DNA from 3 places in the Anoxybacillus sp. ST70 genome. Region 1 is predicted to be linked to each of the others. Evidence: riboswitches for the same ligand, from Rfam matches in the RefSeq annotation. Region 1 holds a riboswitch; each other region holds the start of a gene.
What was found. Region 1 has a riboswitch for S-adenosylmethionine ahead of K1I43_RS02325 (methionine biosynthesis PLP-dependent protein). Riboswitches for the same ligand answer to the same signal wherever they lie in the genome.

Region 1 (7,955 bases):
ATGATAAAGCGCAAGCAAATGCCAGTCCGTAAATGATTGTACGTGCGCCATCACATCATCGTTCACATATGGCGACTGCATGACAACTTTGCCAAACGTATGTGGATATGTCATCGCAGTAAGAAGCGAAACGGTGCCTGCGAGCGAATCGCCAACGAGAATGCGCGTTGTACCCATTTGATATGTCGAAAAATGTTCATCAACGAGCGGCGCCAGTTCGTTCGCAAGAAAGCGCATGTATGCTTCCCGTTTTTTTCCGTTCGGATGATATTTCTCATAGCGATCTGACACGTTGCGATAAGGCACGCCGATGACGACAGCACGTATGCCAAGCTCATCGATGACGCGTGCGATTTTTCCGAACATAAAATAATCTTGTCCATCTTGTGCGATGATGACGAGATGTTTATAAAGCGGCGTGACAGGTTTAGAGCAATATACAGGTAACGATAGTTCCTCGTCTAAATATTGGCTGTGAAGTGTTAACTCTTGCATGTTCTCCCATCCTTTTTCGACGTTGTTCTTTCTTATCGTACCACATTTCTGCATTTTTTGTCGTTGCGTGATATGGTTCTGTTTTTTCATTCAATCGTAAAAATATATTAAACATTTTGATAAAATATATTTGAGATCCCACTTCTTTCGTGATTATCTTTACATCTTATTGCATGGCTCTCTGATGAACATGTATAGTAAAAGAGAGAGCGAGGTGAACAACGATCATGATGGCGAATCGAGTGGAAAGGCATATGATTTGCGCCACTCATCCGTATTATCCGATGATCGACGAGTATTGTTTTCGGTCAAAAAACTTGTACAACTTCGCCAACTATCAAGTGAGGCAAACGTTTTTTCAACAAGGCATGTATCTTTCTTACAACAAGCTAGACAAGCTGCTGAAAACAGAAGGGATGGATGCAGACTATCGAGCGATGCCAATGGCTCAATGTGCCCAACAAACGTTAAGAATGCTCCATCAAAATTGGCAATCATTTTTTAAATCGATGAAAGATTGGGCAAAAAACAAAGACAAATATACAGGCAGACCGAAACCGCCCAAATATCTCAAAAAAGACGGACGGTATGTACTTGTGCTAACGAATCAATCATGCAAAGTCGTCGATGAACACATCACGTTTCCTGCCTGCTTTCAAGGGTTTCGGTTAAAGACAAACATGAAAGGGAAGCTTCAACAAGTCCGATTCGTTCCAAAACACCGCCATATCATCGTCGAAGTTGTTTACAAAATCCCTATTCCGCCGCAAAAACAAGATCATAACAGATATATCAGTATTGATTTGGGTTTAGATAACTTTGCAACCATTGTGAACAATGTGGGGAAACAACCGATCGTCATCAATGGTAAAGGTCTAAAATCCGCCAATCAATACTATAACAAACAAATGAGCCACTATCGCAAAGTAGCGAAACAGATGAATGGACTCGATTGGACAAAACGAATGAGCAAAATGACAGAGAAACGAAATCGCATCGTAGAAAACTTTATGCACCAAGCGAGTGCCTTTGTCATCAAACATGCGTTGTCTTTAGACTGCGATACGATTGTGGTGGGGATGAATAAAGATTGGAAGCGTGAAGTCCATCTCGGAAAGCGCACAAATCAAGCGTTCGTTCACATTCCGTATCAAACGTTTCTTCATCAGTTGCAGTACAAAGCGGTACAGCATGGGATTCGTGTCGTCGTGACAGAAGAAAGCTACACATCGAAATGCAGTTTTTTAGACATGGAAGAAATGAAGAAACAAAAACAATACAAAGGAAAACGAATCAAGCGCGGGCTGTTTCAATCTGAAAACGGAACGCTTATCCACGCAGATGTCAATGGGGCATACAACATTATGAGAAAAGTATTCCCAAAGGCGTTTGCCAATGGGATAGCGGGTGTGGGGTTACACCCGATCCGAGTACATGTCGTTTAAACGACGTGGACGGATAAACAATTTTATTAAAATCTTTACCATTATTCTATGATTTTGATAAAATTGATAACCTAATGAGAGAACGAGAGGAGGATGAGGAATGAAGCGCGTATCTAGTCAAGAAGTGTATGAAAGAACGTTGCAACTATTAACGGAACGTGGTGTGACGATTCCAGCGATTGCTGAGATTGTATATGAAATGCAAAGTCCGTACAATAAAAATTTAACGATGGCAGAATGTATTGAAAGCGTAGAAAAAGTGTTACAAAAACGCGAAGTACAACATGCGATTTTAGTTGGTATTGAGCTTGATAAACTTGCAGAAAACGGCATGTTGTCACAGCCGCTTCAAACGATTGTCGAAACGGATGAAGGGCTGTTTGGCGTCGATGAAACGTTGGCATTAGGAGCGGTTCTCGGATACGGAAGCATTGCAGTGACAACGTTTGGACATCTTGACAAAAATAAAGTAGGAATCATTAAACAGCTTGATACGAAACGTGGCAAAGGTGTGCATACGTTTTTAGACGACTTAGTCGCAAGCGTTGCCGCAAGCGCCTCTGGTCGCCTTGCGCACAACTTGCGCGATGAGGAAGAAGCGGCATTAAATGCGTAAAAGAAGCCGTAAATCCGTATGGGTTTACGGCTTTTTTAGGGAAGAGATGTGAACATCACATGCAGGAAAATAGTCGATGTTGTCGAATAAAAACATCGAAACGATTGTATGCGAGGTGACTATATGTCCATTGACCACGATCGTCTGTTTAAAGAGTTGATCCAAACGTTTTTTGAGGAGTTTATTGTTCTCTTTTTCCCAGCCATGCACGAGCATATCGACTTTCACCATTTGTCGTTTTTATCCGAGGAGCTGTTCACCGATGTGACGGCAGGGGAGAAGTACCGCGTCGATTTGCTTGTCGAAACGAAGCTGAAAGGCGAAGACGGGCTTGTGATTGTGCATATCGAAAATCAAAGCTACGTTCAACCATCATTTCCAGAACGGATGTTTATTTATTTTAGCCGTTTGTTTGAAAAGTACCGTAAACCCATCGTACCTATTGCCGTATTTAGCTACGATACGATCCGCGACGAACCATCGACATTTACCCTCCAATTTCCATTTGGCCACGTGCTAGACTTTCGCTTTTTCACTTTGGAACTTCGCAAACAAAACTGGCGAAATTACGTTCGAAATGATAACCCTATTGCCGCTGCACTGCTAAGCAAAATGGGATATACTGAAAGTGAACGAGTAGAACTGAAAAAACAATTTTTACGTATGCTTGTCCGGTTGGAGTTAGACGAAGCGAAACAACGATTGCTGTTTGGCTTTTTTGAAACATATGTAAAATTATCCGATGAAGAAGAACGAAGACTACGAAGCGAGGTGAATGAAATGGAGACGAAAGAAAAAGAACAAGTGATGGAATTAATTATTTCGTATGAACAAAAGGCGTTAGAAAAGGGAAGAGAAGAAGGAGTGGAGCAAGGAATAAAACAAGGAATGAAGCGTCTTGTACAAACGATGGCGAAAAAAGGGATGAGCGTAAAAGATATTGCAAACGTTACGGATCTTTCGGAAGAAGAAGTAAAGCAGTTCGTAGAGAAAGAATGAGTGGGAAGCCCCCAAAAAGCTCTGGGGGCTATGTTGTTTCTTTTTGTTGTTTTAATAAATCGCGAATTTCTGTGAGCAGTTGTTGTTCTTTTGTGATCGTTGGTGCGGTTTGTTTCGTTTCTTCTTGTTTTTTGATTCGTTCGTGTACGTTGTTTAACAGCTTAATAAATAGAAAAATCGAAAAAGCGATCAGGAAAAAGTCAACGACGGTTTGAATAAAAGCTCCGTATTTGACTTCTGCTTCACCGACTTTCCAAGATAATCCGCTAAAATCGACGCCACCTAAAATGAGACCAACAAGTGGCATAATGATGTCATTCACGAGGGAAGAAACGATTTTTCCAAATGCTCCACCAATGATGACCCCAACAGCTAAGTCGATGACGTTGCCCCGCACAGCAAATTTCTTAAATTCGTTCCACATCGGCATGCCTCCTTTTTCCATACCTTAACATATATCCGTTCTATTTGTCGATTTTTGCATGTGAGGCGCATAGTCGGGCAGTTGTGCATAACATGGCGATGAATATGAAAAAAAGAGGTGAGAACATGTATTACTATCCGAATGTTGTGTATATGCCTGTATATCCATATCCGATCATGCCTTATCCGTTTCCGCGCGAACATACGAAAGATTACGGACCAAACCCGTTTGTCGTACAAATAGAAGAAGCGACGAAACGAAACAACATGTTCCGTACGACGTTATGGACCGGACCTCATTTGCAAGTGACATTGATGAGCCTTCGTGTCGGAGAGGATATCGGTTTAGAAATGCATCGGGGTGTTGATCAATTTTTACGTATTGAACAAGGAGAAGGGATTGTGCGGATGGGCAAAAAGAAAAACGAATTGACGTTTGAAAGACGCGTGACGGATGGCTCTGCCATTTTTGTGCCTGCAGGAACGTGGCATAATGTGATCAACATAGGGAACGTTCCGCTTAAGCTGTACTCCATTTATGCGCCGCCACAACATCCAGCCGGCACCGTCCATCCGACAAAAGCCGATGCTCTTGCAGCAAGAAAATAGGGGACAATTTTTGTCCCCTTTTTCACTGCCAAACTACAAAAAATGTGAAGTGCATCAAAAATTGCCTTGAGTACTCAACTTCAAAACCGAGAAGCTATTGACACAGTGTTGTCGGTTCTATTGGATCTGTGTATTTTGTTCATAGGAAACTGTAATGATTTGAATGCAGAATTTGAAGTATTGATATTATCTCTTTTTATGATTTTGTTCTATTAGTAATTGGATAATGTGTTCGTTTTGTTTAATTTGTATATCGCTATTTTTTTTTAGCTGGTAAGCACATTTCAAAAGAAAAAATAGTGAAAATGCAAAAATAATAATAGCTACAAGTGAAAAGTATCCCATTGCTCTCCGTCCTTAGTAATTAGTTTTCAATCAAATAATAAAAATCATTCATATGAAAAGTCTCGTAAAATCCGAATACAAAAATATTAGTCGGAAATATTGTAAGAGTAAGAATTTTTTTAATTGGAATACCTCCTAGTAATTATAATTTTAAGATATATTTTACATGATTATAGTCCGAAATTCGATATCATTCACATTATTGTAAAAAGTAAGGTTTGTCATATTCCTATATAAGGAGATTTGGGCTAAATTTCTATTACTTTTGCCTTGTGTATCGTTTCAGACATGTTGTTTTTTCGCTAAAGAATGAGTATGCGTTCCGTTATATCAGATAAGACTTATCTGTTATTTTTTATATAAAAAAGGGGTGCATCATCACAACATGTGCTTGACAAGCGATATGCTCCCCTAGACAAGGATTTGCAAAAATCATTGATTCACTGATTTTTCCTTACAAGCGGGAGGGAGACATGTTGCGAAAAAATCAAGCGCAACTTTTAGTGAAGAAAAAAGTTGCATTTTTTTTGAAAATCATGTACATTAGTTAAAAATCAGAAAATTCAATATGCGTGTGCATTCTTATCAAGAGAAGGGGAGGGACTGGCCCGATGAACCTTCAGCAACCAGCCGAAAGTGGTCAGGTGCTAAATCCAGCGGATTGGTGTTCAATTCGGAAGATAAGAAGAAGCGTTTGTCTATGGACAGAAAGCCTTCTTCTTAGAAGGCTTTTATTTTTTTGAGAAAGGGAGAGGGCGAATGAGTCATGTGGAAACAGTATTAGCGCAAATCGGTAATCGAAGCGAGACGACGACAGGAACGGTCAATCCACCTGTATATTTTTCAACAGCTTATCGTCATGAAGGGATCGGACAGTCGACGGGGTACGATTACATTCGGACAGGAAACCCGACGAGACATATCGTCGAGGAGGCGATTGCGCAATTAGAGGAAGGGGATCAAGGGTTTGCATGTAGTTCAGGCATGGCGGCGATTCAAACGGTGTTTGCGCTTTTTGAAAGCGGCGATCATTTTCTCGTTTCGGCCGATTTATATGGCGGGACGTATCGGTTGTTTGAAAAAGGGTGGAAGAAATACGGGCTGTCGTTTACATACGTCGATTTTCGCGATGTAGATGCGGTAAAGGGACAGGTGACGGACAAAACGAAAGCGATTTTTTTAGAAACGCCGACAAATCCGCTCATGCAAGAAGCGGATATCGAAGCGGTTGCGGCGTTTGCGAAACAATATGAGCTGCTTCTTATTGTCGATAATACGTTTTACACACCTGTGTTACAAAAGCCGCTCACGAAAGGGGCAGATATCGTCATTCATAGCGCGACGAAATATTTAGGCGGGCATAACGATGTGCTTGCGGGGCTCATTGTCGCAAAAGGAAAAGCGCTGTGCGAGCAATTGGCGATGTATCATAACGCGATCGGAGCGGTGCTGTCTCCGTTTGACTCATGGCTGTTAATTCGCGGCATGAAGACGCTCGCTCTTCGCATGCGTCAGCACGAACAAAATGCGAAAGCCATTTACGAATTTTTACGTGAACACGAAGACGTCACCGATGTGTTATATCCGGGAAGAGGAGGCATGTTGTCGTTTCGCGTGCGCGATGAAAAGTGGGTCAATCCGTTTTTGCGCAGTTTAACGCTCATTACGTTTGCAGAAAGTTTAGGCGGTGTCGAAAGTTTTATTACGTATCCAGCGACGCAAACGCATATGGATATTCCAGAGGATGTTCGCATTGCCAATGGCGTATGTAATCGACTGTTACGTTTTTCTGTCGGCATTGAACACCATGACGATTTAATTGCCGATTTAACACAAGCGTTTCAACGCATGAAAGAGGTGTAACAAATGGAGTGGCAAACGCAATTGCTTCACAATAAATGGCGAGTGGATGCACAAACAGGGGCAGTCAGCGTCCCGATTCATCATGCGTCGACGTTTCATCAGTTTGATTTTGATACGTTTGGAAAATATGATTATAGCCGCACAGGCAATCCAACGCGCGAGGCGCTTGAAGAAACGATCGCGGAGCTTGAAGGAGGAGTGAGCGGCTTTGCGTTCGCATCAGGCATGGCGGCGATTTCAACGGCGTTTTTGTTGTTGTCAAAAGGGGATCATGTGTTAATTACAGATGACGTATATGGCGGAACGTATCGCATCATCGCGGATGTATTAAGCCGATTTGGCATTGAATATACGTTTGTCGATATGACCGATTTAGATGCCGTAGCGCGCCATATTCGTCCGAATACGAAAGTGATTTATATGGAAACGCCGTCAAATCCGCTGCTGAAAATTACGGACATTCGCGGGGTTGTGAAGCTTGCGAAAGCCCACGGTTGTTTGACGTTTTTAGATAATACGTTCGCGACACCTTTATTGCAGCGTCCGCTCGATCTCGGCGTCGATGTCGTGCTCCATAGCGCGACGAAATTTTTAGCCGGCCATAGCGATGTCGTCGCTGGACTTGCGGTTGTGAAAGATGAGCGACTAGCCAAAGAGCTTCGGAAGTTGCAGTATGCGTTCGGTGCGGTGCTCGGCGTGCAAGATGCGTGGCTTGTGCTGCGCGGGCTAAAAACGCTTCACGTTCGGCTTGATTATGCTTCCCGTTCAGCGATGCAGCTCGCGCAGTTTTTACATCGTCATCCGAAAGTGGCGCACGTATATTATCCGGGGCTTTCGCATCACGAAGGGCACGTCATTCATCGCGATCAAGCGCGTGGGTTTGGGGCGGTGTTGTCGTTTGAATTGGAAAATGAACAAGCGGTGCGGACGTTTGTGAAATATGCGCACATTCCGGTATTTGCGGTTAGTTTAGGAGCGGTAGAGTCGATTTTATCTTATCCGGCAAAAATGTCGCATGCGGCGATGCCGAAAGCAGAACGCCTTCGTCGCGGCATTACGGACGGGTTGTTGCGCATAAGCGTCGGACTCGAGGCGATCGATGATTTAATTGCGGACTTTGAACAGGCGTTATCATATGTATAGGCTAGGCATATGCCTAG
Region 2 (7,955 bases), on a different contig from region 1:
AAATTGCAATTTTCGGCTGCAACATCATTAATTGTAAAATTTCATTCCGCTTTTTCTCTCCACCTGAAAATCCTTCATTCAAATAGCGATGCGCCATATCTGGATTCATTTCTAAAAACGCCATTTTTTCATCTAATTGACGAATGAATTTCATTAATGAAATTTCATTTCCTTCTCCGCGACGTGCGTTAATGGCTGAACGAAGGAAGTCAGCGTTTGTCACACCGCTAATTTCGCTCGGATATTGCATCGCTAAAAAAAGACCTGCGCGAGCACGTTCGTCTACTTCCATTTCTAATACGTCTTGCCCATCTAATGTAATGCTTCCTTTTGTCACTTCATATTTTGGATGGCCCATGATTGCCGCAGATAATGTTGATTTTCCCGTTCCGTTCGGTCCCATAATCGCATGGAACTCGCCACCTTTAATTTCAAGGTTGACCCCTTTTAAAATTTCTTTCCCATCAATTGCAACGTGAAGATCTTTAATCGTTAATGTTGCCATAAAAAAATACCTCCAGTTTCGCTTATGTTCATAAAAACGTAATTCTCACTTTATTCTCATTACAATTTTATAACAGATGAAAAGTATTAGCAACCTTATTGCAAGCATTTTGATACTTTTTTGTTTCTAAAGTGCATTTTATCACATATGTAAAAAAAGGATAGGGAGCCCTATCCTTTTAATGCGTGCGAGTAAATTCATCAATACATTGTCGAACGAGCGTGACTGCTTGGCTCATTGTCGCCCCGCCGGCTAACGCAGCGGCAACCGCACACGCTTCAAATATTTGTTCTTCTGTCGCTCCTTCATCGATACACCCTTTCGTATGATAAATCGTACAATATTCATCTTGTTTCGCGACACTAATCCCTAAGGCAATCAGTTGCTTTTCTTTTTTCGACAACGTCCCTTCCTCAAAACACGCCTCTGTAAACGCCTGAAACGTTTGCCCGACTTTCGTCATTTGTTGTGTAAACGTTCCTAATCCTTTTTTATATTCGTGTAAAAATTGTTCCATCGACATACACACTCCTCCTTCCTTTTTAGCATGTGTCGTTTCCGGAAAAATATAAAAAGGATGCCCGAATGGACATCCTTATTTTGTCGCTGGAATGACAGCACCGTTATACTTTTCTAAAATGAAGTCTTGAATTTCTTTTGATTGCAACACTTCAACGAGCGTTTGAATTTCTTTACGTGTTTCGTCACCTTTACGAACTGCAATAATGTTAACATATGGGTTGTTTTCTGGCGACTCTACCGCAATTGGATCTTTCGCTGGATCTAAGCCAGCATCTAACGCATAGTTGGCATTAATTAATACCGCGTCTCCTTCATTGTTTTTATAAACCTGTGGAAGTAAACCTGCTTCGACATCTGCTTCAAACACTAAGTTTTTCGGATTTTCAACGATATCATCAACTGTTGCTTTCGTTTTATCAACACCATCTTTTAATTTAATTAAACCTTTTTCTTCAAGCATCGATAAAATGCGACCGTGGTCTGCAACAGAGTTGCTCATAATAATTTTTGCCCCGTTTGGTAGTTCTTCAAGGCTTTTATATTTTTTAGAGTATACGCCAATTGGTTCAATATGAATACCGCCAGCATTCACAAAATCATAACCATGTTCTTTCATTTGTGCTTCTAAGTAAGGAATGTGTTGGAAATAGTTTGCATCTAACTCTTTATCAGCTAACGCTTTATTTGGTAACACGTAGTCTTGGAACGTCACGATTTCCAATTCAATCCCTTTTTCTTTTAAAATCGGTTTTGCTTGCTCTAAAATTTCCGCATGTGGCACATTTGATGCACCAACGACAAGCTTATTTGTTTTTTCTTCCGCACTTTCGCTTTTTCCGCAAGCAGCAAGCGCTAAAATAACAACTGCAGCAACAAGTAAAGAGATCCATTTTTTCATTTGTTTCTTCCTCCTTTTTATCGTTTATCTATTTTAGAAGTGACAAAGTCACCAATAAACTGAATAATAAAGACAATGACTAAAATGAGCACAGTTGCAACAAATGTCACATCGTTATTGTTGCGTTGGAATCCTTCTAAATACGCTAAATTTCCAAGCCCTCCAGCACCAACAACTCCTGCCATCGCTGTATATCCAACGAGCGCAATCGCTGTGACTGTAATTCCAGATACAAGTGCAGGAAGCGCTTCTGGGAGGAGCACTTTCCAAATAATTGTCGATGTCGTCGCCCCCATCGCTTTTGCTGCTTCAATGACACCTTTATCAATTTCACGAAGCGCAATTTCTACCATGCGCGCATAAAACGGTGCGGCACCGATGATGAGAGCTGGTAACGCAGCGTTTGCTCCAAGAATTGTACCAACAACAAGTTTGGTAAACGGAATAAGCAAAATAATTAAAATAATAAACGGAATCGAGCGGAAAATGTTGACGAACGACGCAATGGCACCGTTAACGAGACGATTTTCCCATATGTTTCCCTTAGACGTTAAAAACAGCAATAAACCAAGTAAAATGCCAAGCACAAACGTTGCTATAACAGAGATAGCTGTCATATACAATGTTTCCATCGTCGCCGCCCATATTTTATCCCAAACGACGTTCGGAAATAGTTCATTCCACATTCGCCAACACCTCCACTTCAACTTCTTGCTGGCGAATAAAAGCGAGTGCTCGCTCAATTTCTTCATTCGCACCGTCTAAATGAATGAATAACACCCCATATGAACCGTGATGCGTTTGCGAAATTTTCCCTTGCAAAATATTCACATTTAGATCAAATTGACGAATAAGCTGTGTAATGAGCGGTTGCTCAGCCGCTTCGCCGACGAATGTAAGCTGAACAACTTGGCCGTTCGGATATCGTTCGAGAAGATGCAACATGGCTTCTTTCGTTTCCTCCGGCTCCGTCACTTGTTGGACGAATCGTTTCGTAATCGGTTGCTCTGGCTTACGGAATACATGAAGCACTTCGCCCATTTCAACAATTTTTCCGTTTTCCATGACCGCTACGCGATCGCAAATTTTACGAATAACATGCATTTCGTGTGTAATTAACACGATCGTTAAACCGAGACGTTTATTAATATCGACGAGCAAATCTAAAATGGAGTCCGTCGTTTGTGGGTCAAGCGCTGATGTCGCTTCATCACATAACAACACTTTCGGGTTGTTCGCTAACGCACGCGCAATGCCGACGCGCTGTTTTTGCCCTCCGCTCAATTGCGACGGGTATGCATTTTCTCTTCCTTGCAAGCCGACGAGTTGAATAAGCTCATCGACGCGCTTCATCCGTTCCTCTTTCGGAACACCGGAAATTTCTAACGGGAAAGCAATATTTTCACGTACAGTCCGCGACCAAAGTAAGTTAAAATGTTGGAAAATCATCCCGATTTGCTGACGCGCTTGTCGTAATTGTTTCCCACTAATTTTCCCCATATCTTTTCCATCAACAATCACTTCACCGCTTGTCGGCTTTTCTAGCCCATTTAACAATCGGATGAGCGAACTTTTCCCCGCTCCGCTATAACCGATGATGCCGAAAATTTCTCCTTCTGCAATATGCAAGTTTACATGATCGACCGCAGTCACATTTCCGCTTGCCGCTCTGTATACTTTCGTTACGTTTGATAAAGTAATCACGTCGCTGTCACCTTCCTTCCATGAAAAAAGCCTTTCTGCTCAAGAGAACAGAAAGGCGTTATCATCCATTCTGTCTCTTATCTCTCAAAGCAAACGCTTTGTGTGAATTGGCACCATTTCAGCAGCGCTGACGGTTGCCGGGTTTCATCGGGCACATCCCTCCACCTCTCTTGATAAGAGCGCTTTTAAACGCTTTATTCAGTTAACGTTTTAATGTATTCAAGAATGATGCTGAACTACGAATGTGAGTATATCATCGAAAGAAGGACGATGTCAATAAAAAATTTTTTGACTTCAATATAAGGAATCATTATGTTGCTAATGTCGGGCGACCGAGCAACAACCGCTTACGCGAAAGCGTAAAGGGCTGATCCAAAACACTAATACGTTTTCGATCAGCCCCTTCAGTCCAAAAAAATGAGGGTAAACTTTTCGATTGTATCTATATAGCTACAGGCTGAGTGAATACATTAATCACATTCTTCTTTTGTAATTCTAATCGTTACATAAACTTTATGAAATGAGTCATAGTAGTCGGCTTGTGCAACACTGGGAGTATACCATTTATCAAGTAATTTCAAGTAAGAGTCGGTGTTTTCTAAAGAATAAATCCCCGTAATCGTAGAAGTCTTAGTTGTTCGATTTCGATCATAAGTAACTGTCATTGTGACCGTACCATACATACTCTGAACTGTTTTCGTCTTTTTATTTCCTCGAACGATAGTATCAAGTGGGGTAATTTTTGACTTTGAATTGCTTAAATCGGCTATTGAACTCCCTACTGTAGGAGTAACTGTAATTGTTACATTCCCCTCTTTATATACTTGCTTCTGGAGAGTACTAGCTTCAGTTGTAATTAACGATCCAAAAAACCCCTCTAATGACAAGGTAAAAGCAAATGCTAGGGTAGTAGCTAAAACCAAATTTTTAAATTTAATTTTCATTACTTTTTCTCCTCACATCGTATATTTACTCATAATGCTAGTTGAACATCAGTACCGTGGATTTTAGAGATCTTAATTCTTATTTAATTGATTACTCATCCGAGATATGCTATGTTAGCCTGTTTTAGATAAAAATCGGAAGTTCTTTATTTTAACTTATACATTGCTTATGCTCCTCCTAACTTCAAAAAATTCTTGATGCAGCGATGTTTCACGCGAGTGAGCAGACGAGACGAGGCCAGTGGACGAGCTCGACGGATGGCGGTGGTTAAAAACGAAGACAGGTTGTCTTGCACATGTTGTTTTCTTGGACGCAGCTCAGCATGAACGATATAGCCTTCCTTCCCTGCATACGCAAACAACGGCGTAAAACCATCAAATCCTTCATCCGTTCGACTCACTCCTTCTTTTTTCGTCGGAGTTGTCAAATGGAGAGCTATCTACATCAAGTTGGAGCCATGTCGTCCTCCCTTTGATCCAACAAGGGGACGAGGCGGCATGTCGTTGAATCAGCAGACACATGAACTCCTCCAAAGGAATTGTTTCGGTCATTGAAAGACAAGCGAGCTGATCGAGGTGCTATCTTAACGTTTGGGAAGAAGGCACGTGCTGAATACCCAGCGATGTCGAAAACATATCGTCCTGACGATACGCTTCGATATGATCAACATCCGTTTTTCCTGTGGCAGGCAAGCCGATCATCGAGCGAATGACATCGCTATGTGAAATGTGCACATCTCGACGAACGGTTGGGAGCCGAAGCGGGTTTACTCGTTTATCCAGTTTTCTTTAATGTAGTAAGTAGCCAACAAGAGCAAGCACCGCACTTGGAGTCACCGCCTCATCTGTCCATACAAATCGAATCTGGAAATCTTTCATCGCATTCACCTACTTGATGAAGAATCATCAACGTCGTTTTCCCTTATCGTATCAACGGTTTGCATCCATTGTAAAGATGGGTTGTCACGGATTTAGGTACTCAACTACAGTTACAACAAGAAAGCTTAACTGACCGTTTACTCAAACTCCTTACTTAGCTTTAATAAGTCGATAATATTTTTAAAACAATATGACTGCAAAATATTTTTCACAATGATGCGATAAACTACCAATATAATGATTAATAAAATGACCAATACATATGCAACATATAGAAAGTGGTAAACAGGAATAAGCCATATGCTGATAAAAATAGAGTATATAAATATAAAAATAGTTACTTTTTTAAAAACAGTTGAAATATTATATGAATATATTGAGTGAACTTCCTCTGAACTATATCCATATTGTTTTAGTATCCCCATATCTTTTTGTTGTATTTGCAAATAAGCCCGAAAAGAAAAAATAAGGTATAAGGCTGCAACAAGAACGATCGCTCCCGATAGTAAAGAAGCAATAACAGCTGTATTTCGCATTGACAATGTAAAATCATCGAACGCTTTAAATACATAGCGAACGTGATATCCGTACTGTCCAAGGTTTTCGGCGATGCGGTCAATATCCGATATTTTATCTACATAAACGTACATACTTTTTAAAGCTTGGACACCAAAAGGATTATTGTTATCATATTCTCTTTTAAACTCGATCCAATTTGTACGGAAGGACGTTTCGATTATTTTTTGAAATGTTTGATTCCCAACATATAATGCACTACTACTTAACATATTTTGATCTTCACTATATAAAACGAAAGGATTTTTTTCGATAATCCCCTGTTTATTCTTTATAAGGAAATTAGAGATATAGCGACTACTCAGTCCCCCCTCCTCCATCTGAACAATAGGAATTTTTAGATTGATTTCTGACTCCTTTGATTTTGAACAAGCATACCCAATATTTAAGGGGCAATCCCCTAAAAAACGGGCAGCTTCTTCATCTAATGCATAAATAAAATACGTGTTTCCTCTTTCATCTTGGACACCGAAGTTCAATTGATACATTTTATATATATGTATGCCTTTATATTCAGAAAGAACTGATCTAATTTCATTTTCGTCATTAAACTTTAGTAAACGTGCGTGATCATTCTCTTCAGTTTTTCCTGTAATTTCGATCATCCGCACATTTTCATTGCTTATAAAATCTTCATCTACTTGTATATATTGTTTGAATAGAAAAAGAAACGATGTCGAAACTAGAAAAAGAGATAGCAGAAACATCACGATAGATATCTTTAAATATGAATTTGATTTTTTTAATATAAGTTCCGCTACTTGCTTTTTTATTTTTTTATCCATTACGTAATTTTCCTCCTGCCATTGCTAGTCGAATAGCATTTGAAAAAAGTTCTACACACTCATGGGTCACGATAATACATAATTTATTTGTAAAAATAGTTGAAATCATCTCTGCAATAAGGTATTGATTTTGTTGATCTAACCTTGATAAAGGTTCGTCAAACAAAACGACATCTGGGTCATTCATAAATAAAAGGGCTAATTGTACACGACGCCTTTCACCACCAGATAACACAGCGATTTTCCGATCAATCAAATTCTCAATACGGAATAGCGCTAGGGCTTCTACTGATTTTTGTTCAAAATATCGATTATGTTTATAAACAGCAACATATTTTATATACATGTGCTCTTTTACAGTTAATTTAGAAAATAACATGTCATCTTGAAAAAGATATTCAATTTTTATACTTTCTTTTTTTTCTACTTTTCCTTCATCCACATTTATATATCCTGCAAGAATATTCAACAACGTTGTTTTCCCACAACCACTTTGTCCACTAATTACATATGTTCGTCCATTTTCAAACCGAAATGTTACATTATCAAGCACTTTCTTTTCATAAAAACGTTTCGTTACATGTTTTAACGTAATCATTTTTATATCACCTTTTTCTATCGGACAATAATCTCTTTCCTTCCTTCTTGACTGTAAACAACGACTTTCCCACGCTCTGTAGAAAAATCAATAACATCCTTTACAGAAACAATTTTTTTATTTGTTTCAACTTGTATAATATCTAGCAACAAATCTCCATCACTATTCGGATACATTTGTATAAGCAATCGATTTTCTTTATCAATATAATTTATTAATTTCTTTTTAAAGGTTCTACCATTATCCGCATATATTTTTTCCTCATCCGAACGATATAACACCCCATCAATTACATAAAGCTCCCCTGCTTTTAAGCCATTTTCAACTAACCGTGGTCGGTTATTTTCATTAGACAAATCTAAAACATACATTGTGTAGTAGTCCTTGTAAGGTTCGTAAACCGTGTAATAAAGTTTCCCATGCATAATCACGCCGTAAGACACAAGCCCTTTTACATGCGAATACTTAATAAAACTTTTCTCTCTCTCATCCCAGCGAATAATCGATCGGCTTACTTCTTCCCCATCATTATCCAAATACATTC
Region 3 (7,955 bases), on a different contig from region 1:
TGCTGCGCGCGTATTTTCCGTCAACGTTGCATCGTCATAGTTTGGTATGCGTGTGTCTGGATCAATCATGACGTTTTCTAATACGGAACCGAAGCGAATCGCATCGAAAATTTGTGGTTCTTTTTCGCGTGATAAGTTAATGCATTTCGCATAACATCCGCCTTCAATGTTGAACACGCCGTTATTTGACCAACCGTGCTCGTCATCGCCAATTAGGCGACGGTTTGGATCGGCAGAAAGCGTTGTTTTCCCTGTACCTGATAAACCGAAAAAGAGCGCGACATCTCCTTCTTGACCTACGTTTGCTGAGCAGTGCATTGGAAAAATTCCTTGTTCTGGCAACAAAAAGTTCATCACAGAGAAAATCGATTTTTTCATTTCCCCTGCATATTCTGTTCCACCAATCAGCACGGTACGACGTTCAAATGAGATGATAATAAACGTTTCTGAACGTGTGCCGTCAACAGCTGGATCTGCTTTAAATGTCGGTGCAGAAATGACCGTAAATTGTGGTTCATGCGTTTGTAATTCTTCTGTTGTTGGACGAATGAACAATTGATGGGCAAATAAGTTATGCCAAGCAAATTCATTGACAACTTGAATTGGCAAGCGATAAGCTGGATCCGCTCCAGCAAAGCCGTTGAATACAAATATTTCTTCTTTCGTCATTAAATAATCGATCACTTTGTTGTACAGTTTATCAAATACTTCTTCAGAAATTGGTTGATTGACAGTTCCCCAATCAATTTTATGTTTCACAGATGGTTCTTCCACAATATATTTATCTTTTGGAGAACGACCTGTATATTTTCCAGTTGTTGCACAAACTGCACCTGACGAAGTGAGGACGCCTTCTTTGCGAGTTAATACTTTTTCTACTAATCGCGGTACAGATAAGTTATGAAAAACCCCATCCCTTTGTAAGAGTGTTGATAATTTGTTTGTCAGTTCAATGGAATTCATTGGACAAAACCTACCTTTGTTTGATTTATCTTTATGTAAAAAGTATAACACATTTTAATAAATAGTCCATACTAATTCGTGTATTTTTCTTGAATTTATTTTCGAGACTATGACAGGAGAAAAAACGTTGACTTGCTCTGTACCGATGTGATATGATGCTGAAATGAACGGATACTCTTATCCCGAGTTGGTGGAGGGAGACAGGCCCGATGAAACCCAGCAACCGTCACATACGTGAAAAGGTGCTAACCTGTGGCAAGGGAACGCCCTTGAACGATAAGAGTGAAAGGCGCAGACAAATGCAAAAACCTTTCCTCTGAGGGAAAGGTTTTTTTCACGATAGACCATAATAAGAGGGATGAGTACCGTATCATTTGTCACTATACTGAGGAGGAATGTTTGAATGCCTAAACGTCGTCTGTTTACATCTGAATCTGTAACGGAAGGGCATCCGGATAAAATTTGTGACCAAATTTCCGATGCGATTTTAGATGCGATTTTAGCGAATGATCCGAATGCGCGTGTGGCGTGCGAAACGAGTGTAACAACAGGACTTGTGTTAGTGAGTGGAGAAATTACAACATCTACATATGTAGATATTCCGAAAATTGTTCGTGAAACAATTCGTGAAATTGGCTATACGCGCGCAAAATATGGCTTTGATGCAGATACGTGCGCAGTATTGACGTCAATTGATGAACAGTCGCCAGATATCGCGATGGGTGTTGACAAAGCGTTAGAAGCTCGCGAAGGACAAATGACAGATGAAGAAATCGAAGCGATCGGTGCAGGTGACCAAGGATTAATGTTTGGCTTCGCGTGCAACGAAACGAAAGAACTTATGCCGCTACCAATTTCTCTTGCACATAAGCTTGCACGCCGTTTAGCAGAAGTGCGTAAAGAAGACATTTTACCGTACTTACGTCCAGACGGAAAAACGCAAGTGACTGTGGAGTACGATGAAAACGGCAAACCTGTACGTATCGATACGATCGTTGTTTCTACACAACATCATCCAGAAATTACACGAGATCAAATTGTGCGCAACATTAAAGAACATGTCATTAAACCTGTCGTTCCGGCAGAATTGATCGATGAAAACACAAAATATTTTATCAACCCAACAGGACGTTTCGTCATCGGTGGTCCACAAGGTGACGCAGGGTTGACAGGACGTAAAATTATCGTTGACACATACGGTGGTTATGCACGTCACGGCGGCGGGGCATTCTCAGGAAAAGATCCAACGAAAGTAGACCGCTCAGCAGCGTATGCGGCACGTTACGTAGCGAAAAACATTGTTGCAGCGGGTCTTGCCGATAAATGCGAAGTGCAGTTAGCGTATGCGATCGGTGTTGCAAAACCTGTATCGATTTCAATTGATACGTTCGGCACAGGCAAAGTATCTGAAGATGTATTAATTGAAGTGGTGCGCAACAACTTTGATCTTCGCCCAGCGGGCATTATTAAAATGCTTGATCTTCGTCGCCCGATTTACAAACAGACAGCTGCTTACGGTCACTTTGGCCGCACAGATATTGATCTTCCTTGGGAACGTACAGATAAAGCAGAAGTGTTAAAACAACAAGCGTTACAGTTGGCGAAGTAAGGAAAAAAGGGAGAGTTACAAGATGTAGCTCTCCTTTCTTGTTTTTTAAGTAAGAACAGAAAATGAAGCGATGCCAACTAATGTACCGAGCATACAGCCAGCAAGCACATCAGATGGATAATGAAGTCCTAAATAAATGCGCGAAATCGCGACGCTACACGCGATGGGCAAGAGCCAAATCGTTAATGCCGGAGCGTATAGTAAAAATGGAATGATGACAGAAAATATTGCGGTTGTATGTCCGGATGGAAATGAATGATCAGTTAACGGATTTTTTGTTACTTTTGTGTCATGAAGTGAAATATACGGTCGTTTGCGTGGGTACATTTTTTTCATCATTGCGACAGGAATATGACTAAGTGCCAATGCGACCGCGCTCGCGATAGCAGCATCCTGCCATTCGTCACGTAGCAACCAAATGGCTAGCAATACGGTTGTAATCGAGCATGTCGCTCCTCCAATGTGCGTAATCGAGCGAAAATACGCGTTAAGCCACTTCCGATCAAAATAACGATTAATGCTGTAAAACAACTTGCACTCCCAATCGTACCATTTTCGCAACATAAGCAAATCCCCCTGAATTTATGATAAAATATATATGTTAAGTCAATAATAAAACAATGTAAAAATACCACGCTTATTTATTGCGTGGTTTGTTTAATTGAAGCGACTTATAATATTGTCCTTTTTCGACATATTCGCGGCGAATTCGTGCCATTTCACGCTCATCTTCTTCGGTTAATTCTCGAATTACTTTTGCGGGGCGTCCGAACGCAAGTGTGCGAGGAGGGATTTTCTTTCCTTGAGGCACAAGACTGCCGGCACCGATAAAAGCCCCTTCACCAATTTCAGCACCGTCTAAAACGATAGAACCCATACCGACGAGAGCCTCTTTTCTTACGATCGCACTATGTAAAATAACTTGATGGCCGACGGTCACATCATCTTCAATGATCAGTGGATTGTTTGGGCTTTGGTGAAGGACACAATTGTCTTGAATGTTTACACGGTTGCCGATGATCGTTGGTGCGACATCTCCGCGAATGACGGTGTTAAACCAAATGCTCGTTTCCTCTCCAATCGTTACATCACCTGTAATGGTGACGTAATCGGCGATGAAAGCGGAAGACGCAATGTTTGGTGTATGTTCTTTATATGGATAAATCATTTGGCTCGTCCCTTTCGTTTCATTTTGTTATATTTAGTGTACAAATTTTTCGTCTATTCGTAAATATAAAGGAGGGATGTTTATGTGGAAATGGGAAGGAGAAAACGCAAAAGGCACAATTGTCATCGTTCACGGTGCTGCCGAACATCACGGTCGGTATAAATGGCTCATTGAAATGTTTCGTATGCACGGTTTTCATGTCGTTGCAGGGGATTTACCAGGACAAGGAACGACATCGCGTAGCCGACGAGGGCATATTGATTCATTTGACGAATATATAGAAGCGGTCGCGAGTTGGGTGCATGAAGCAAGCGTGTATGAACAGCCTATTTTTTTACTCGGTCATAGCATGGGAGGACTTGTCGTCATTCGCACATTGCAAGAAAAGCGACTGCCTGTTCGCGGTGTCATTTTATCGTCCCCGTGTTTAGGGCTCGTTCATTATCCGTCGAAAGCACTTGAGGTCGCTTCACGCATTTTAAATGTCATTCATCCGAAAAAGCGATTTCCATCAGGATTAACGGTAGAGATGGCGACCCGAAATGAAGAAGTGCGAGAGATGGACAAAAACGATTCATTATATGTGACGAAAGTATCTGTTCGTTGGTATCGCGAGTTAGTCAAAGCCATTCGCATCGCTCATGAAAAAATTGAACACTTACCAGATGTTCCGATGCTCGTTATGCAGGCGGGGGATGACAAAATTGTTGATAAAAGTGCAGTGAAATCATGGTTTGATCAGTTGATGGTTAGTGAAAAAGTGTATAAAGAGTGGCCAAAACTATATCATGAAATTTTTAACGAACTTGAGCGAGAACAAGTATTTTTATATGCCCATACGTTTTTAACGTTGCAATTGCAAAGAGGTGAGCTTATTGAGCGTTCCAACAAATCCTTTTAGTTTAATGCGGGCTGTATATCGTCGCGTTTTTCCGATCGTTCATCGCGAATTAGATATTTGGAAAAAAAGAGCGGAGGCGATTCCGAACGAGGAATTGCGCAAACAAGCGTTAGCAAGCATCGCAACAAAAACGTTTCATTGTGAAGGAGGAGCGATTTTGTCGTTGCTTGCTGGAAAAGAGATGGAGCGATGCATTCGTTTTATCGTTGCTTATCAAACGATTAGCGATTACTTAGATAATTTATGCGATCGAAGCACGTCACTTGATCCGACCGATTTTCGTGCGCTGCACGAGTCAATGATGCATGCGTTAACGGTCGGGGCAAAAAAAGAGGCATATTACCGCTATCGTACGGAACAAGATGATGGTGGTTATTTGCATGCCCTTGTCGACACGTGTCAAGAGACATTAGCAGAAGTTCGGCATTATCATATCATTGCCCCGTTTTTACATGAACTTGCATCATATTATTGCGACTTACAAGTACATAAACATGTGAAGAAGGAAGAACGGATTCCGCGTCTGAAGCAATGGTTCTCCCAACATGAAGCGTCGTTGCCGAAAATGGAATGGTATGAATTTTCCGCTTGTTCTGGATCAACGCTCGGTATTTTTTGTTTAGTCGCTTACGCTTGTACCGATTCTTTTGATCAACGTCTTGCTGAACGGGTACGAAACAGCTATTTCCCATACGTGCAAGGGCTGCACATTTTACTTGATTATTTGATTGATCAAGAAGAAGATCGACAAGGTGGAGATTTAAATTTTTGTTTTTATTATCCAAATGAAGAAACGCTATTCGCTCGTTTATGTCATTTCGTTGAAGAAGCAGATCGGCATATCGCGCAGTTGCCGCATCGCGAATTTCATCGCTTTATTCATCGGGGGTTGCTTGGGCTATATTTATCGGATGAAAAGGTGCACGAGCAAAACGCCATTCGTAAGTTGGCGAAACAATTGTTGCGCTCAGGTGGTATAACATCTCATTTCTTTTATTGGAACGGACGAATGTATCGAAAATGGAAAAAATGGATGTATGCGTGAGGAAAACGGGTGTATAATGGAAGAAAAGAAGAGAGGGATGAATATGTCGTTACCTCGCTTTTCACACGTCACGTATGAACAATATTTAATTATGCGTCAACATAGTGATGAAAGATTAGAATATATTGATGGCGTCGTTTATATGACACCTTCACCTAGCATCCAGCATCAACTCGTATCAAGCAATCTTCATACAATATTCGGGAGTTATTTGAAAGGAAAGACATGTAAAGTATTTGCCGCTCCCACAGACATTGAGCTAGTGAGTGAAACATGTTCTGAAAGAAAGCTCGTCATTCCTGATTTAAGCATTATTTGTGATCAAACCGGATTTACAGACACAAAATATGTCGGTGTTCCGACGTTAATTGTTGAAATACTCAGTCCTTCGAATCAAGCGCACGATTTAGTGACGAAGTTTAATTTATATATGGAATATGGTGTAAAAGAATATTGGATTGTTAATCCGATGAAACAAGCCGTGACCGTTTATGTATTAAATGAAGATAGGCTATACGAGCAGGCGGATATTAAAGTAAGTGTTGGAACTGTTCAGTCTGCTTGCTTTCCAGGTTTGTTTGTTCATTTAGAAGACATATTTCACTAACAAAGCAAAAGTAGCGATAGGGAAGACCGATCGCTACTTTTTATCTTTTCTCGATGGCAACGATAAACGGCGGATGATTGATTTGATTCATAAATTCGTATCGAATGACGTGTGCGCGTTGTTGGTCGATCGTTGAAACGTATTGTAAAAGGGCATCGCGCTCAATCGCTCCTTCAGGATGACCGTGGTAAATAACGAGGACAATGATCCCTTCAGGAGCCATGATTTCAAGCAATTGCTCAATGGCGGCAATTGTTGAGTTTGGTTTTGTTACAATTTGTTTATCCCCTCCAGGCAAATAACCGAGGTTAAACATCGCGCCAGTTATGCGTCCTTTGTATTGTGGAGGGATGTGAACGAGCAGCTCTGCGTGGCTTGCTTGCACGAGCGTGACCCGTTCTTCCATATGGTGTTCACGCAATCGTTTTGTTGTATTTTCGATGGCTTGTGCTTGAATGTCGAAACCGAACACATGTCCAGTCTCTCCGACACGTTCAGCCAAATAAAGCGTATCATGGCCGTTGCCAACCGTTGCATCGACGACGACATCTCCTTTTTTCACAGCGGAGTCGATGAGCGAACGAGCAAACGGCAAAATGCGCATCAGCTTCATCGCCTGTCTTCCTTTCGCACATATTTTTTTCCTTGATAACTATTGCGGCGCTCTAATTCGGCATCAATCGCGTTTAACACTTCCCATTTATTGACGCTCCACATTGGACCGATCATTAAATCGATTGGACCGTCTCCTGTAATGCGATGAACGATCATTTCTGGCGGCAATACTTCTAATTGATCACAAACGAGTTGAACATATTCATCGAACGTTAAAAATTGAAGCATTCCTTTTTCGTATTGTTTCACCATTGGTGTTCCTTTTAGCAAATGAAGCAAATGAATTTTAATGCCTTGCACATCTAAATGGGCGACCGTTTTTGCGGTTTCCATCATCATGTCGTACGTTTCAAGCGGCAATCCGTTAATAATATGGGCACAAACGCGAATGCCATGTTTGCGTAGCTTCTCTACACCTTCTACATAGCATGAAAAGTCATGCGCGCGGTTAATTAAGGTGGCTGTTTGTTCATGAACCGTTTGCAAACCAAGCTCGACCCATAAATACGTTCGTTCGTTCAATTCCGCTAAATAGTCAACGACGTCATCCGGTAAGCAATCAGGGCGTGTAGCGATCGATAAACCGACGACACCGTCTAAATGTAATACTGCTTCGTATTTTTCACGCAACACGTCAACGGGTGCATGTGTATTTGTAAACGCTTGAAAATAGGCGATATACTTCCCATCTTTCCATTTTGTATGCATTTTTTCTTTAATCGTATGAAATTGGGTGACTAAATCGTCTGTTCGTCTGCCAGCAAAATCACCAGAACCGGCTGCGCTACAAAATGTGCATCCACCATATGCGACTGTACCGTCGCGATTTGGACAATCGAATCCTGCATCAAGCGATACTTTAAAAACTTTTTCACCGAACGTTTGGCGTAAATGATAATTCCATGTATGGTATCGTTTCTTGTCGTTCGTATATGGAAAAGGATTCATGTTTATCACCTCGCATCATTTTAGCATTGTAGCACGATTTAAGTAGGAAACTCAATGGCGCTGTGATAAATGACAAGAAAATGTACAAACTATAAAGCG

Region 2: linked by a shared signal. The riboswitch ahead of K1I43_RS09105 (methionine ABC transporter ATP-binding protein) and the one ahead of K1I43_RS02325 (methionine biosynthesis PLP-dependent protein) in region 1 are both predicted to bind S-adenosylmethionine.
Region 3: linked by a shared signal. The riboswitch ahead of metK (methionine adenosyltransferase) and the one ahead of K1I43_RS02325 (methionine biosynthesis PLP-dependent protein) in region 1 are both predicted to bind S-adenosylmethionine.

The regions. Positions count from the first base shown of each region.
Region 1 is NZ_JAHZOF010000001.1:448,657-456,611, reverse strand. It holds gene K1I43_RS02355 (alpha/beta hydrolase) at 1-495, opposite strand, end outside; gene K1I43_RS02350 (RNA-guided endonuclease InsQ/TnpB family protein) at 723-1,940, shown strand; gene K1I43_RS02345 (phosphatidylglycerophosphatase A family protein) at 2,041-2,556, shown strand; gene K1I43_RS02340 (Rpn family recombination-promoting nuclease/putative transposase) at 2,680-3,555, shown strand; gene mscL (large conductance mechanosensitive channel protein MscL) at 3,584-3,979, opposite strand; gene K1I43_RS02330 (cupin domain-containing protein) at 4,105-4,587, shown strand; SAM riboswitch class I at 5,512-5,619, shown strand; gene K1I43_RS02325 (methionine biosynthesis PLP-dependent protein) at 5,692-6,795, shown strand; gene metC (cystathionine beta-lyase) at 6,799-7,938, shown strand.
Region 2 is NZ_JAHZOF010000005.1:189,017-196,971, reverse strand. It holds gene sufC (Fe-S cluster assembly ATPase SufC) at 1-505, opposite strand, end outside; gene K1I43_RS09120 (carboxymuconolactone decarboxylase family protein) at 684-1,028, opposite strand; gene K1I43_RS09115 (MetQ/NlpA family ABC transporter substrate-binding protein) at 1,101-1,925, opposite strand; gene K1I43_RS09110 (methionine ABC transporter permease) at 1,943-2,611, opposite strand; gene K1I43_RS09105 (methionine ABC transporter ATP-binding protein) at 2,601-3,629, opposite strand; SAM riboswitch class I at 3,704-3,809, opposite strand; gene K1I43_RS09100 (hypothetical protein) at 4,100-4,573, opposite strand; partial or broken gene K1I43_RS09095 (transposase family protein) at 4,786-5,452, opposite strand; gene K1I43_RS09090 (hypothetical protein) at 5,590-6,813, opposite strand; gene K1I43_RS09085 (ABC transporter ATP-binding protein) at 6,806-7,411, opposite strand; gene K1I43_RS09080 (hypothetical protein) at 7,429-7,955, opposite strand, start outside.
Region 3 is NZ_JAHZOF010000002.1:11,522-19,476, forward strand. It holds gene pckA (phosphoenolpyruvate carboxykinase (ATP)) at 1-963, opposite strand, end outside; SAM riboswitch class I at 1,138-1,246, shown strand; gene metK (methionine adenosyltransferase) at 1,367-2,572, shown strand; gene K1I43_RS03250 (phosphatase PAP2 family protein) at 2,618-3,136, opposite strand; gene K1I43_RS03255 (gamma carbonic anhydrase) at 3,210-3,740, opposite strand; gene K1I43_RS03260 (alpha/beta hydrolase) at 3,823-4,641, shown strand; gene K1I43_RS03265 (tetraprenyl-beta-curcumene synthase family protein) at 4,616-5,686, shown strand; gene K1I43_RS03270 (Uma2 family endonuclease) at 5,730-6,293, shown strand; gene mnmM (tRNA 5-(aminomethyl)-2-thiouridylate-methyltransferase MnmM) at 6,334-6,906, opposite strand; gene mnmL (tRNA modification radical SAM protein MnmL/YtqA) at 6,903-7,856, opposite strand.